2 regions of the Allobosea sp. GW821-FHT12C12 genome follow, and region 2 is predicted to be linked to the other one. Evidence: predicted binding sites of a transcription regulator. Region 2 holds the regulator's gene; the other holds the start of a gene.
What was found. The regulator LexA, encoded in region 2, represses DNA repair genes until DNA is damaged. The targets are predictions, from matches to a motif close to TGTTCNNNNTGTGTTCNG.

Region 1 (7,251 bases), on a different contig from region 2:
TCGTCGATCTGCCGCAAGGCGAGCGGCGTGAAGATGAGCTGCACGGTGCTCAGGCCCTGCGTGCCGCGCGAGAGGCTTTGATCCGGTCCATAACCTGCTCTGCCGGGACGCCCTGCGAAGGGTCGGCCAGATACTCGGCGTACCCGGCGACGATTTCGGTCCGCAACCACGTTTCCAGCGCATCGTCACGCTCGAGCAGGATTCGCAGCCCGTCCTGCACGACATCGCTACGAGACTGATAGGATCCCGACGCCACCTTGGTGTCGACCAGATCGGCGATGTCGGCCGGAAGGGTGATGGTGATGTCTCTCGTGGCAGTCATCGCAACCCTCCAAAGCGCCAGGACAGCCGATCTTCGTCCAACCGACCATGTCGCCCCTCTACTCCGCCGCATCCTTCAGCGGCAGCCCGGCCGCGAAGGGCAGCTTGGGCTCGCCGCGCGCATCGTCGAACTCCAGCGCGCCGATGCGTTCGCCGCGGCTCGTCACCTTGCCGGCCGAGGTGCGGATGCCGGCGACGTCCTCCTGCGCCTGGCGGAAATGGGTCTCCAGCTTCTCGGCCCGCTCGCCGAGCCGGCGCACATCGGCCAAGAGCTTGCCGACCTCGGACTGGATCACCTGCGCCTCCTCGCGCATGCGGGCGTCGCGCACCAGCGACTGCATAAGCTGGATCGCCAGCGCCAGCAGCGAGGGCGAGACGATCATGATCCGGGCCCGGCTCGCCTTCTGGATCACATCGTCGAAATGCTCGTGCAGATCGGCATAGATCGATTCCGACGGCACGAAGAGCAGCGCCATGTCCTGCGTCTCGCCGGCGAGGAAATAGCGCTCGGCGATGTCCTTCACATGGACGCCGACATCGTTGCGCACGCGCGTGCCGGCCGCCTTCCTCGCGTCCTCGCCGCGCGCCTCGCGCAGCAGGGTGAAGCTCTCCAGCGGGAATTTCGCGTCGATGACGAGGCCGCGCCCGTCGCCCGGCAGCGTCACCAGGCAGTCGGGCCGCCTGCCGTTGGAAAGCTGGGGCTGGAAGGCGAAGAAGGCGGCGGGCAGCCCGTCGCGGATGATCGCCTCCATCCGGCCCTGGCCATAGGCGCCGCGCGCCTGCTTGTTGGAGAGCACGTCCTTCAGCGTCACGACCTCCGATGTCAGGTCGGTCAGGTTCTTCTGGGCCGAGTCGATCACCGCCAGCCGCTCCTGCAGCTTGCCGAGGCTCTCGGTGGTCTGGCGCACGTTCTGCTCCAGCCCCTGTCCGACCTTGTGGCTCAACCCGTCCATCCGGTCGGCGACGAGGCGGGCGAGGTCGCCCTGCCGCGTCGAGAGAATCTCGGCCATGGACTGCATCCGCCCGGCGAGCTCGGCCTGGGCGCGGTTCATCTCGGCGACCTTGTCGTCCGTCTCGCGGGCGCGCTCGGCGGCCGTCGCGGCCTCGATCTCGCGCCGGCGCGTCGCCCGCCACGATCCCGCGACGACGAGGAGGAGCAGCAGCAGGCTTAAGGTGGCGAAGCCGAGCGCGGCCTCACTCCACGGGATCGGACGGCCGAGCAGAATGAAGGCGATCTCGTTCATCGCGCCAGCCTAGCCGATTCGGAAGTGGAAATCGAACGAAAGCGGAACGGTTTGACCGGCTGACCACAACGGCTTATGTCGCGGCATCCTCGACCAGATTTCGCGCAGAGCCCCATGGCCATCCGTCCGCTCGTCATCCTGCCCGACTCCGTCCTGCGCCAGGTCTCCGCGCCCGTGGCCGCGATCACGCCCGAGATCACGAGGCTCGTCGAGGACATGTTCGACACCATGTACGACGCGCCGGGGATCGGGCTGGCCGCGATCCAGATCGGCGTGCAAAAGCGCGTCGTCACGATCGATCTCGCCAAGCCCGCCGCGGAGGGCGAGGAACCGGTGCCGAAGGCGCCGCGGGTCTTCATCAACCCGGAGATCGCCTGGTCTTCCGAAGAGGTCGGCGTCTACGAGGAAGGCTGCCTCTCGATCCCGGAATACTACGAGGAGGTCGAGCGGCCGGCCCGGGTCAAGGTCCGCTACATGGACCTCGACGGCAAGACGCGGGAGATCGAGGCCGACGGCCTGCTCGCGACCTGCCTGCAGCACGAGATCGACCATCTCAACGGCGTGCTCTTCATCGACCATCTCTCGCGGCTGAAGCGCGAGCGGGTGACCAAGCGTTTCGCCAAGCAGGCCAAGCGCGAGAGCGCGGCTTGAATCGTCTTCTCACCTGTAGCGTGCGTTCCGACACATGACCCTGCGCGTCGTCTTCATGGGCACGCCCGATTTCGCCGTGCCGACGCTGACCGAGATCATCGGACAGGGGCATGAGGTCGTCGCCTGCTATACGCGCGCCCCGGCGCAGGCCGGTCGCGGGCTCGAGCTGAAGCCGTCGCCGGTCCAGCGCGCGGCCGAGCGCTTCGGCGTTCCGGTGCTGACGCCGAGGACGCTGCGCACGCCGGAGGCGGTCGAAACCTTGGCCGCCCATCGGGCCGATGTCGCGGTCGTCGTCGCCTATGGCATGATCCTGCCGCAGAGCATCCTCGACCTGCCGGAACTCGGCTGCCTCAACCTTCACGCCTCTCTGCTGCCGCGCTGGCGCGGGGCCGCGCCGATCCAGCGCGCCGTGATGGCCGGCGATGCCGAGAGCGGCGTCTGCGTCATGAGGATGGAGGCCGGCCTCGACACCGGCCCGGTCGGCATGGTCGAGAAGATCGCCATCGGACCCGACATGACGGCCGGCGACCTGCACGACGCGCTCGCGCCGCTCGGGGCTGACCTGATGACGCGCGCTCTCGCGGCGCTCGGGCGCGGCGCCCTGCGCTTCACGCCGCAGCCGGAGGAGGGCGTCACCTACGCCGCCAAGTTGACCAACGCCGAGGGCAGGCTGAACTGGAGCCGTCCGGCGAGCCAGGTCCACGACCTCGCGCGCGGGCTCTCGCCGTTTCCCGGCGCCTTCGCCGAGATCGACCTCGGCAAGGGCCCGGAGCGGCTGAAGGTGCTGCGCACGGCGCTGGCGGGCGGCGCGGCCGAGCCCGGCACGCTGCTCGACGGCGAGGGCACGGTCGCCTGCGCGGAAGGCGCGGTGAAGCTGCTTCAGGTCCAGCGCGCCGGCGGCAAGCCGATGAGCGGTGCGGAATTCTTGCGTGGCGCGCGGCTGGAACCCGGCGGCAGGATCTGATGCCGCGCTACAAGCTCGTCATCGAATATGACGGTACGCCGTTCTCGGGCTGGCAGCGCCAGCTCAACGGCCCGTCGGTCCAGCAGAGCGTCGAGGAATCGATCGAGGGTTTCTGCGGCCATCCGGTCAGGCTGCATTGCGCCGGCCGCACCGATGCCGGCGTCCACGCCACCCATCAGGTCGCCCATGTCGATCTGGAGAAGGAGTGGCGCACCGATGTCGTGCGCGACGCGACGAATGCCCGGCTGAAGCGCGTTCCCGTCGCGGTGGTGAGCGCCGAAGCGGCGCCAGACGATTTCGACGCGCGCATCTCCGCGAAGCGGCGCCACTACATCTATCGCATCCTCGACCGGCGCGCCCAGCCGACGCTCGACCTGAACCGGCTCTGGCATGTACCCGTGAAGCTCGACCACGAGGCGATGGACCGCGCGGCCAAATTCCTGCTCGGCCATCACGACTTCACCACCTTTCGCGCCGCCGAATGCCAGGCCAGCAGCCCGCTGCGCACGCTCGACCGCTTCGACGTCAGGCGCGAGGGCGACGAGATCGTGGCCTACGCCCATGCCCGCTCCTTCCTGCACCATCAGGTCCGCTCCATGGTCGGCTGCCTGAAGATGGTCGGGGCCGGACGCTGGCCTGAGGCGAAGCTCGGCAAGGTGCTTGCTGCGCGGGACCGCTCGCTATGCGCGGCGCTGGCGCCGCCCTGCGGGTTGTATCTGGCTGGGGTCGACTACTGACTCAGAAACCCCACAACCCCAGCAGCGAGGCCACGCCGGCCTGCGCCATAAAACTCGCGGCGACGACGAGCAGCGCGACGCCGCGGTCAGGCCCGAGCGTGGCGGCCGCCGCCGCATAGCGTAGTCTCGCCGCCACGGCCGAAAAGGCGAACCATTGCACGGTCGCGATCGCCGGCGTCGACCAGCCGATCGCATGGACCAGCGCCGGCAGGGCGAACAAGCTGGCGCAGAGGATCTCGGTCCAGTTCCAGGCGATGACGAAGCCGCCGAAAGCTGGCGCGCGCAGGAGATGCGGGGCCAAGCCCGCGATCAGCGTCGGGACCATGATGAAGGCTGCGATCTGCGAGGCCAGCACGGCCATGACCAGCGACGGCGACTGGAGCAGGCCGGCGGCGTTCGACAGGCCCGCCATCCGGTTCTCGGCGGCGAGGATCGCGACCATCGCCGGCACGGTCAGGATCGCGGCGAGCCAGGAGCGCGTCAGGCCCTGCCGGGAGAGATCGAGTTCGGGGAGGGCGGCTGACCCGGCGGACATCAGCCGCCACGAGCCGCGCAGGCAGCGTGTCACATCATCGGCCGCCAGCGGCATCGCCAAGCCCTCCGACCTCGTATTAGACTTTCGTCTAGGAGGATGAAAGAAGGATCAACGAACGGTCAGGCGCTCCGGTTCCCTGCGAAATACGAAGTCAGCAGCCGGTGCGTGACCGCCTCCAGCGCGACGAGGTCGGCGACCGCCACCACCTCGTCGACCTGATGCATCGTCTTGCCGACCGGGCCGTACTCCACCACCGGGCAATAGCTCTTGATGAAGCGCGCGTCCGAGGTGCCGCCGGTGGTCGAGAGCGCCGGCCGCTTGCCGGTTTCGGCTTCGACCGCATCGGCCACCATCGCGACGAAAGGCCCGGGCTGCGTCAGGAAGGCGACCGCGTTGGTCGGCTGGATCTCGAGCTCGTAGCGGACCGCGTTGCCGGCTGCCTCGCGCAGGCGGCGCTCGATCTCGGCGCCCAGCGTCTCCGGCGTCCAGATATCGTTGAAGCGGATGTTGAACACGGCTCTGGCCTGCGCCGGCACGACATTCGTCGCCGGGTTGCCGACATCGAGCGTGGTCACTTCGAGATTGCTCGGGTCGAAATGGTCGGCGCCGGCGTCGAGCGGTGCGGCGTCGAGCGCCGCCAGCAGCCGGACCATGCCCCGGATCGGGTTCTCGGCGAGGTGGGGATAGCCGACATGGCCCTGTTTGCCGTTGACGGTCAGCTTTCCGGTCAGCGAGCCGCGCCGGCCGATCTTGATCATGTCGCTCATGCTTGCAGGATTGGTCGGCTCGCCGAGCAGGCAGTGGTCGAAGCGTTCGCCGCGCGCATGCGCCCAGTCGAGCAGCTTGACCGTGCCGTTCACGGCCGGCCCCTCCTCGTCGCCGGTCACCAGAAAGGCGATCGAGCCCGAAGCGTCGGGGTTGTCGCGGCGGTAGCGCAGGGCGGCCGCGATCATCGCCGCGAGCCCGCCCTTCATGTCGCAGGCGCCGCGCCCGTGCAGGACGCCGTCCGCGATCTCGCCGGAGAACGGATCGCGCGTCCAGGCGTTGGCGTCGCCGACCGGCACGACATCGGTATGGCCGGCAATGACGAAGACGGGGCCAGCCGTTCCGATGCGGGCGTAGAGGTTCTCGATGTCGGGCGTGCCGGGCTCGCTGAAGACAGGGCGATGCACCTCGTAGCCCGCGCCCGCCAGCACGGTTTCCAGGAGCGCGAGCGCGCCGCCGTCATGCGGTGTCACCGAAGGACAGCGGACCAGGGCCTGGGCGAGGGCGACGGGATCGGTGGGGTCGAAGGCGAGTGTCTGGCTCATCCCGCCGGTTTAGCATCGGCGGGCGCGGCCGCAACCGCGTCCTCGTCATGCCGCCGGCCCGGCATCAGGCCGAGATCCACCAGCGTCACGACCCAGGCGATCAGCGAGATCGTGTCCAGCGAGGGCCCCCAGGCGATCGACATGGCCGACTTGAGCTCGGTGGGCAGCACGATGGCGCAGACCAGCAGGATGCCGAAGACGGGCGCGCTGCCGCGATCGACGGCGCGCTTGGCGGCGAGGACCGCCCAGGGGAACAGCGCGAACGCCTCGGCGAAGGCGACGATCGTCGCGGCGTGGAAGAACGCGACCTGGGGCGCCGTCCGCTCGATCAGCAGCAAAACCAGCGCGACCGCGACGCTGCCCGTCCAGAACGGGACGAGGCCGATCCGGCCGTCGAGGCTCGTGAAGAGGCGAATGAGCGACACGCGCAAGGCTCCGATGCCGCGTTCTCGCATGCCGCCGTCCCGGCTTGAAGCCTATGGTGAAGAAAAGGTTAACGCCGGCGTGACGGGACAGCGCTCTAGAAAAGGCTTGAACGACTGCCACCGCGCCGTTAGCTGCGGGGTCGGGGCTTGGCGATCGGGGTCCGCAAGGCGCGCCGCATGGCGGGGCCGCCGCCCGCGTCGGTGTTGAGAGAGGTGTCCGCCATGACCATCCGCCTGCATCGCGGCGACCTGCCGGCCGACCTCGATCTCGGGCCGATCGTGGCGATCGACACCGAGACGCTGGGCCTGAATCCGCATCGCGACCGGCTTTGCGTGGTCCAGCTCTCGCGCGGCGACGGCTCGGCCGACGTCGTGCAGATCCCCAAGGGCGGCGGCCAGCCGGTCAACCTGATCAGGCTGCTCGCCGATCCGGGGGTGCTGAAGCTGTTCCACTTCGCCCGTTTCGACATCGCCGTGCTGCTGCACGCCTTCGGCGTCGTGACCGGGCCGGTGTTCTGCACCAAGATCGCCTCGAAACTGACCCGGACCTATACCGACCGCCACGGCCTGAAGGACCTGGTCCGCGAGTTGCTCGGCATCGAACTGTCGAAGCAGCAGCAATCGTCGGACTGGGGCGCCGAGACGCTGAGCGAGGCGCAACTCGCCTATGCGGCTTCCGACGTGCTGCATCTGCATGCGCTGCACGCCAGGCTGACGACGCTGCTGGCGCGCGAGAACCGCACGCATCTCGCCGCGGCGAGCTTCGACTTCCTGCCGTTTCGCGCCGAGCTCGATCTCGCCGGCTGGGCCGAGGCCGACATCTTCGCGCATACCTGACGAATTCGGGCTCTTGCTTTCGCGGGATCCCGAGTCCGCTTTCGCGAATCCGCAGTCTCGTCATTGACAAATTCCAAGTCTCGTTGCGTCAATTTGTTCGAGCGGCATGTCGTTCGCACCCGCGAGACCGGCGCGCCGCCGACACGAAAAAGCCGTCAGCGGCTGCCATTTCGCGGGACATGACTGTGGCGATGACATCGGATCATTGGGTCCCCGCTCCCTCCGGC
Region 2 (7,251 bases):
TCGCTCATGAAAGGCAAAGCTCCCGCCGGCTTGTCGATGCCGGCGCAATGGAAAAGCGACCCGCGAAGGGACGAACGATGACTTCGACCGGAGACCGCATGACATCCGGCGCGGCCCCTGTAACATGGCTGACCCGCCGACGTTAAGCTCAACCTCGTCAACCGCCGCAACACGGGCAAGGCCGATGCGCCAGGCTCCCGAAGGCCAGTCCAGATCGCGCGCGGCCGCTGCCGGCGCGGCTCTGGCATGGCCACGGGGCGCGCGGCTGCGCGGCGCGAGGCTTGGCGGGATCAGCCTCTCGCTCTGGCTCGCGGATGCCGGCCGGGCGCTGAGCGCCGCGCTGGAAGCCGAAGCCGAGCGCCGCCGGCTCTTCCTCTGGCTGCCGGTGATGATGGGGCTCGGCATCCTGCTCTATTTCGCCGCCGACCGGGAGCCGGCCCTGGCCGCGCCTCTCGCCGGCTTCGCGGTGGCGGGCGCGGGCGCCGTCGCGCTGCGCCGGAGGCGGCTCGTCATGATCGCCTGCATCGCCACGACGGCGATCTTCGCCGGTTTCACGGCCGCGACCTGGCGCACCGCCCAGATCGCGGCTCCGATGCTGGAGCGGCCAAGGGTAGGGCAGGTCAGCGGCTTCGTCGAATCGGTCGAAACGCGTGACGCCGGCGCGCGCATCGTGCTGCTGGTCACAGGCATTGCCGGCGTCGAGGCCGCGAAGCAGCCCAGGCGCGTGCGCGTCAATGTCAGGACCGGGACCGTCTCGCCCGGCGACCATGTCTCGGCCGTGGCGCGCCTGCTGCCGCCGCCGGGGCCGGCGCGGCCGGGCGGCTATGATTTCGGGCGCGACGCCTTCTTTCGCGGATTGGGCGCGGTCGGCAGCGTCGCCGGCAAGATCACGCTGACGACGCCGCCGCAGCCGCCGCCGCGCGATCTCGCGCTCACCGTCGCGATCGACCGGGCCCGCAACGCGCTGACGCAGCGCATCGCCGAGATCGGCGGCGGCCAGGCCGGCGCGATGGCCGCCGCGCTGGTGACCGGCAAGCGCGGCCTGATCACCGAGGCGACCAATGCCGATCTGCGCGCCGCCGGCATCTATCACATCGTCTCGATCTCGGGCCTGCACATGGTGCTGGCGGCGGGCACGATCTTCTGGCTGGTCCGGGCGCTGCTGGCGCTGTCGCGGACGCTCGCCTTGCGCTGGCCGATCAAGAAGATCGCGGCGCTCGCCGCGATGGTCGGCGCGACGGCCTATTGTGTCTTCTCCGGCGCGGAGGTCGCGACCGTGCGCTCGCTGATCATGACGCTGATCATGCTGGGCGCGATCCTGGTCGACCGGCCGGCGCTGAGCATGCGCAATCTGGCGCTGGCCGCGATCATCGTGCTGCTGCGCGAGCCCGAGGCGCTGCTCGGTCCGAGCTTCCAGATGTCGTTCGGCGCGGTGGCCGCGCTCGTCGCCTTCGCCGAACGCTGGGAGGAGCGGGATCGGCCGCGGCCGCCGGCGTCGCTGCCATGGCCGCTGGCGACGGTCCGGCTCGCCGCCATCGGCATCGTGGTGACGACCCTGCTCGCCACGGCGGCGACCGCGCCCTTCGGCGCCTATCATTTCCAGACCTTCAACCCGTTCGGCCTGCTTGGCAACGCGCTGGCGCTGCCCTTCGTCTCGCTCTTCGTCATGCCGGCGGCCGTCTTCGGCGTGCTGGCCTATCCGTTCGGGCTCGATTGGCCGGCCTGGAAGCTGATGGGCCTGGCCTCGGACGCCGTGTTGCAACTGGCGAACTGGGTCGCGACGATCGATCATTCCACGCTGGTGATTCCGGCCTTCGGCGTCGCGGCGCTGGTCTGCTTCGCGCTGGCGTTGCTCTGGCTGACGCTCTGGACGACGAAGCTGCGCTTCCTCGCCATCCTGCCGCTGGTGACGGGCGTCGCGGTCGCGGCCAAACCCGAACGGCCCGAGATCCTGATCGAGCGCGACGGCTCGGGTCTAGCGGTCCGGGCCAAGGACGGACGCCTCGTCGTCGCCGGCAAGCCGAGCGCCTTCGTGCTGCAGCAATGGCTGACCGCCGATGGCGACGGCCGCAAGCCCAACGACCCGAGCCTGCGCGAAGGCGCGGCCTGCGACGCGCAGGGCTGCGTCATCGCCACGCGGGACGGTCGCAGCGTGGCTTTCGTCCGCGACCGGATCGCTCTGGTCGAGGATTGCCGCCGCGCCGACCTCGTCGTCACGCCGATCCCGTGGAGCGCGCCCTGCAAGGCCATGCTGATCGACCGCATGGCGCTCGGCCGCGACGGCGCCACCGCATTGGTGCGCTCAGGCGCGATCCTGCCCGGCCGGCAGCCCTGGCGCAGGCTCGCCGCCGAAAGCGGCGAGGACGGCCGCCCGTGGAACCGCCGCCGGCCGCAAGCGGCTGCTCCCACGCCCGCGGCGCAGCCGACGCCGCTGGTCGAGGAGGACCCTGTCGACCGATTTTAGAATCTCATCGGGAACCACCGAGTCGTCGCGGACGAGCCGCAAAGCGGCGCGGATCCGGGATCCGACACAGGGCGCGGTCGCCGATCTATGATGGATCCCGGATCAGGACCGGGATGACGATGTTTCAGCGTGAAATCGGCATGCCCTAGTAGCGCCGCATCAGGTTGACGAGGCGCCCCTGGATCTTGACGCGGTCGGGACCGAGCACGCGCGTCTCGTAGGCCGGGTTGGCCGCCTCCAGCGCGATCGAGGAGCCGCGCTTGCGCAGCCGCTTCAGCGTCGCCTCCTCGTCGTCGATCAGCGCGACGATGATGTCGCCGGTGTTGGCGGTGTCCTGCTTGCGGATGACCACGGTGTCGCCGTCGAGGATGCCGGCCTCGACCATCGAATCGCCGCGTACCTCCAGCGCGTAATGCTCGCCCGCGCCGAGCATGTCGGCCGGCAGCGAGACGTTGTGGCTGCGGCTCTGGATCGCCGAGACCGGCGTGCCGGCGGCGATCCGGCCCATCACAGGAATGGCGATGGTGGAGCGCGCATCGTCCTCGGGCGGGCTGCTCGCCGGCTTGACCTTGCCGAGGCCGCCCTGGACGACGGAGGGGCTGAAGCGCCCCCGCGGGGCCTGCGAGCCCGCGACGCCGTCCGGCAGCTTGATCACCTCGAGCGCGCGGGCCCGGTTCGGCAGCCGGCGGATGAAGCCGCGCTCCTCGAGCGCCATGATCAGGCGGTGGATGCCGGACTTGGACTTGAGGTCGAGCGCGTCCTTCATCTCGTCGAAGGAGGGCGGCACGCCGCTTTCGCGCAGACGTTCCTGGATGAAGCGGAGCAGTTCAAATTGTTTGCGTGTCAGCATGATTCCCGCCGGAGCGCCCGAAGCGCGGAGTCGAAACAAATCACGAACATGATACAGGTTCGCGGTGTGTTCCGCAAGCGCCCCTCAGCGCAGCCGGATGATCCGGCAGGGGTCGCCCTGCTTTGCCGGCTCGGCGAAAGGCGGACGGATCGTCAACGCCCTGGCCTTCGCGAGCGTGCCCAGCATCGAGGAATCCTGCCTCTGGAACGGCGTCGCGATCCATCCGGCCGCGGAATGGACGAGATCGGAACGAAGATAGTCCTCCCGTTCATCGTTAGCCGGCATATCGATTCCGATGATCCCTGGCTCGCTGCGGTCCCTGTCGGGGTCGGGCAGACCGAGCAGCGCCTCGAGCAGAGGCATGACGAAGAGATGCCCGCAGACGATCGAGGAGACCGGATTGCCGGGCAGTCCGACGGCGACCATGCGGCCGAGCCGGCCCATCATCATCGGCTTGCCCGGCCGCATCGCGATCTTCCAGAAGCCGAGGTCCATGCCGGCGCGCTTCAGCGCCTCCTGGACGAGATCGTGCGCGCCGACCGAGGCGCCGCCGAGCGTGAGCAGCACGTCGGCTTCGGCGGCACGGGCGCGGCCGATGCGATCGGCGAGATCGGGGTGATTGTCGCGCGCGATGCCGAGATCGAGCACCGCGCCGCCCGCCGCCTCGACGATCGCCGCCAGCGAGAAGCTGTTGGAGGCGACGATCTGGTCCGGCCCGACAGGCTCGCCCGGCAGCACGAGTTCGTCGCCGGTTGCGAGAATGGCGACGAGGGGCTTGCGGCGCACGGCCAGCGCCGGATGCCCGCCGGCCGCGGCGAGGCCGAGCGCGGCGCTGTCGAGCGCGCGGCCGGCCGGGAGGAGGACGTCGCCCTCCCCGAAGTCGAGTCCCGCCGGCCGGACGAATCGTCCCTCGGCCGCGCCTTCGCGCACACGGATCGTCGCGCCGCCGACGCCGTCGGCGTTCTCCTGGATCAGGATCGTGTCCGCCCCGTCGGGCATCGGGGCGCCGGTGAAGATGCGAACCGCTTCGCCGGCGCCGAGCCGTCCAGCGAAGGCGCGACCCGCAGCCGATTCGCCGATGACGCGCAATTCCTTTGCCAGCGCGAGATCGTCGGCGCGAACCGCGTAGCCGTCCATGGCGGAGTTGGCGAAGGGCGGCTGGGTGCGCAGCGCCGCGATGTCCTGAGCCAGCACGCGGCCGGCGCATCGCGCCAGCGGCAGCGTCTCGGCCGCCATCGGGCCCGGCACGCTGTCGAGCAGCGCCCTCAGCGCGGCCTTGACCGGCGTCAGCGCCATCAGCGGCGCTCCGCTTCATGGACGCCGGACTTGCCGCCGGATTTGTGCTTGAGCCTGATGTCCACGATCCGCATGCCGCGATCGACCGCCTTGACCATGTCGTAGACCGTGAGGCACGCGACGGAGACCGCCGTCAGGGCCTCCATCTCGACGCCGGTCTGGCCCTTCATCCTGACCTCCGCCGTCACGCGCACTCCCGGCAGCGCCTCGTCGATGACGAGTTCGACCGCGACCTTGCCGATCAGCAGCGGGTGGCAGAGCGGGATCAGCTCATGCGTGCGCTTGGCCGCCATGATGCCCGCAAGCCTCGCCGTGCCGAGCACGTCGCCCTTTCTGGCGTCCCCGGCGCGCACGATCGCCAGCGTCTCCGCCGCCATCACGACGCAGCCTTCGGCGATCGCGATCCGCGCCGTCTCGGCCTTGTCTCCGACATCGACCATATGGGCCTGGCCTTTTGCGTCGAGATGGCTGAGCCCGCTCATGCGGCGGCGTCCCGCGCCGGCACGGCCAGCAACTCGCGTGTCGCCGCCGCGACGTCGGCCTGCCGCATCAGGCTCTCGCCAACGAGAAAGGTGTCGACGCCGCAGCGCGACAGCCTGGCGATGTCGGCCGGACCGAAGATGCCGCTCTCGCCGACGACGACGCGGTCGCCCGGCACCAGCGGCGCGAGACGCTCGGTCACGGCGAGGTCGACCGCGAAGCTGCGCAGGTCGCGGTTGTTGATGCCGAGCAGCTTTGCGCCGAGCGGCAGCGCCCGTTCCAGCTCGGCCTCGTCATGGACCTCGACCAGCACGTCCATGCCGAGTTCGCGCGCGGTCTCGTTCAGGGCGCGCGCGGCCATGTCATCGACGCCGGCCATGATGATCAGGATGCAGTCCGCCCCCCAGGCGCGCGCCTCATAGACCTGATAGGGATCGTAGAGGAAATCCTTGCGCAGGGTCGGCAGGCCGCTCGCCTCGCGGGCCTGCATCAGGAATTCCGGCCTGCCCTGGAAGGATGGGCCGTCGGTCAGCACCGAGAGACAGGCCGCGCCGCCCTCGGCGTAGGCGCGGGCGAGCGCGGGCGGGTCGAAATCGGCCCGGATCAGCCCCTTGGACGGGCTCGCCTTCTTGATCTCGGCGATCAGCGCCGGCTTGCCCTCGGCGTGCTTCACGGCGAGCGCGGCCGCAAATCCCTTGGGCGGCGGCGCGGTATGGGCGAGGATCTCGATCTCCGCCCGCGGGATCGCGGCCCTGGCGGCGGCGATCTCCTGGCGCTTGTAGGCCTCGATCCGGGCGAGGATGTCGCTCATCGCCGCCTCACGCGTTCGAGGCCGAAACAAGCGCGGCGAGCGCCGCCTTGGCCCGGCCGGAATCGAGCGCTCCTTGAGCCTGCGCCAGTCCGTCGCGCAGATCGGCGGCCTTGCCCGCGACCAGCAGCGCGGCGCCCGCGTTGAAGGCGGCGATGTCGCGGAAGGGGGTCTTCTGTCCATCGAGCACCGCTGTCAGCGCGGCCGCGTTCTGGGCCGGCTCGCCGCCGCGCAGGTCCTCGGGCTTTGCGCGCGCCAGCCCGACATCGTCGGGGCCGATCTGAAAACTCTCGATCTTGCCGTCCTCCAGCGAGACGACGCGGGTCGGCCCGGTGGTCGTGATCTCGTCGAGCCCGTCGGAACCGTGCACGGCCCAGATCCGGGTCGAGCCGAGCGAGGCCAGGACCTTGACCATCGGCTCCAGCCAGGTCTCGGAGAAGGCGCCGATGAGCTGCTTCTTCACGCCGGCCGGGTTGGAGAGCGGCCCGACCAGGTTGAAGATCGTGCGCGTGCCGAGCTCGGTGCGCACCGGCGCGACATGGCGCATCGAGGCGTGGTGCGTCGGCGCGAACATGAAGCCGACGCCGGCCTTCACGATGCAGGCTTCCGTCCCCGCCGGATCGAGCCCGACCTTGACGCCGAGCGCGGTCAGCACGTCGGCCGCGCCCGATCGCGAGGAGGCGGCGCGGTTGCCATGCTTGGCGACGGGCACGCCGCAGGCGGCGGCGATGATCGCGGCCAGCGTCGAGACGTTGTAGGAGCCGGACGAATCGCCGCCGGTGCCGACGATGTCGATCGCGTCGCCCGGAGCCTTCACGGGCAGCATCTTGCCGCGCATGGCCGCGACAGCGCCGGTGATCTCCTCGGTGGTCTCGCCGCGCACGCGCAGCGCCATCAGGAAGGCCGCCGCCTGCGCATTGGTGACCTCGCCGGACAGGATGCCGTCGAAGGCGTCGCGCGCCTCGTCGCGCGAGAGCGTGGCTCCGGTCGCGACCTTGGCGATGAAGGGTTTGAAATCGTCCATGGGAACTCTGGTCTGGTCAGGCTGTCGCGGAAAGGGCGGGTGCGCGATGTGTCCTCGACCATCGTTCCGCCAGATCCATGAAATTTCGCAGGATCGTCGCGCCATGCTCCGAGGCGATGCTCTCGGGATGGAACTGCACGCCGTGCACCGGCATCTGGCGATGCGACAGCGCCATGATCAGCCCGTCCTCCGTCGTCGCCTCGATGTCGAGCTCGGGCGGGCAGCTCCCGCATTCGACGACGAGCGAGTGATAGCGCGTCGCCTTCAGGGGACCGTTGATGCCGCGGAACAGCCCGCGCGCATGATGCGTGATCGTCGAGATCTTGCCG

Region 1: the regulator LexA is predicted to act here: its motif matches at 1,597-1,614, upstream of AC1RRW_RS06220 (DNA recombination protein RmuC).

What each region holds. Positions count from the first base shown of each region.
Region 1 is NZ_JBXAQP010000003.1:288,724-295,974, reverse strand. It holds gene AC1RRW_RS06225 (ribbon-helix-helix domain-containing protein) at 50-322, opposite strand; gene AC1RRW_RS06220 (DNA recombination protein RmuC) at 381-1,565, opposite strand; gene def (peptide deformylase) at 1,680-2,216, shown strand; gene fmt (methionyl-tRNA formyltransferase) at 2,251-3,180, shown strand; gene truA (tRNA pseudouridine(38-40) synthase TruA) at 3,180-3,917, shown strand; gene AC1RRW_RS06200 (hypothetical protein) at 3,919-4,452, opposite strand; gene dapE (succinyl-diaminopimelate desuccinylase) at 4,572-5,762, opposite strand; gene AC1RRW_RS06190 (hypothetical protein) at 5,759-6,187, opposite strand; gene AC1RRW_RS06185 (ribonuclease D) at 6,410-7,024, shown strand; gene lptC (LPS export ABC transporter periplasmic protein LptC) at 7,216-7,251, shown strand, end outside.
Region 2 is NZ_JBXAQP010000002.1:95,020-102,270, forward strand. It holds gene gltX (glutamate--tRNA ligase) at 1-8, opposite strand, end outside; gene AC1RRW_RS03385 (ComEC/Rec2 family competence protein) at 185-2,464, shown strand; gene lexA (transcriptional repressor LexA) at 2,610-3,314, opposite strand; gene AC1RRW_RS03395 (molybdopterin molybdotransferase MoeA) at 3,399-4,610, opposite strand; gene moaC (cyclic pyranopterin monophosphate synthase MoaC) at 4,610-5,092, opposite strand; gene trpC (indole-3-glycerol phosphate synthase TrpC) at 5,089-5,901, opposite strand; gene trpD (anthranilate phosphoribosyltransferase) at 5,909-6,922, opposite strand; gene AC1RRW_RS03415 (anthranilate synthase component II) at 6,939-7,251, opposite strand, start outside.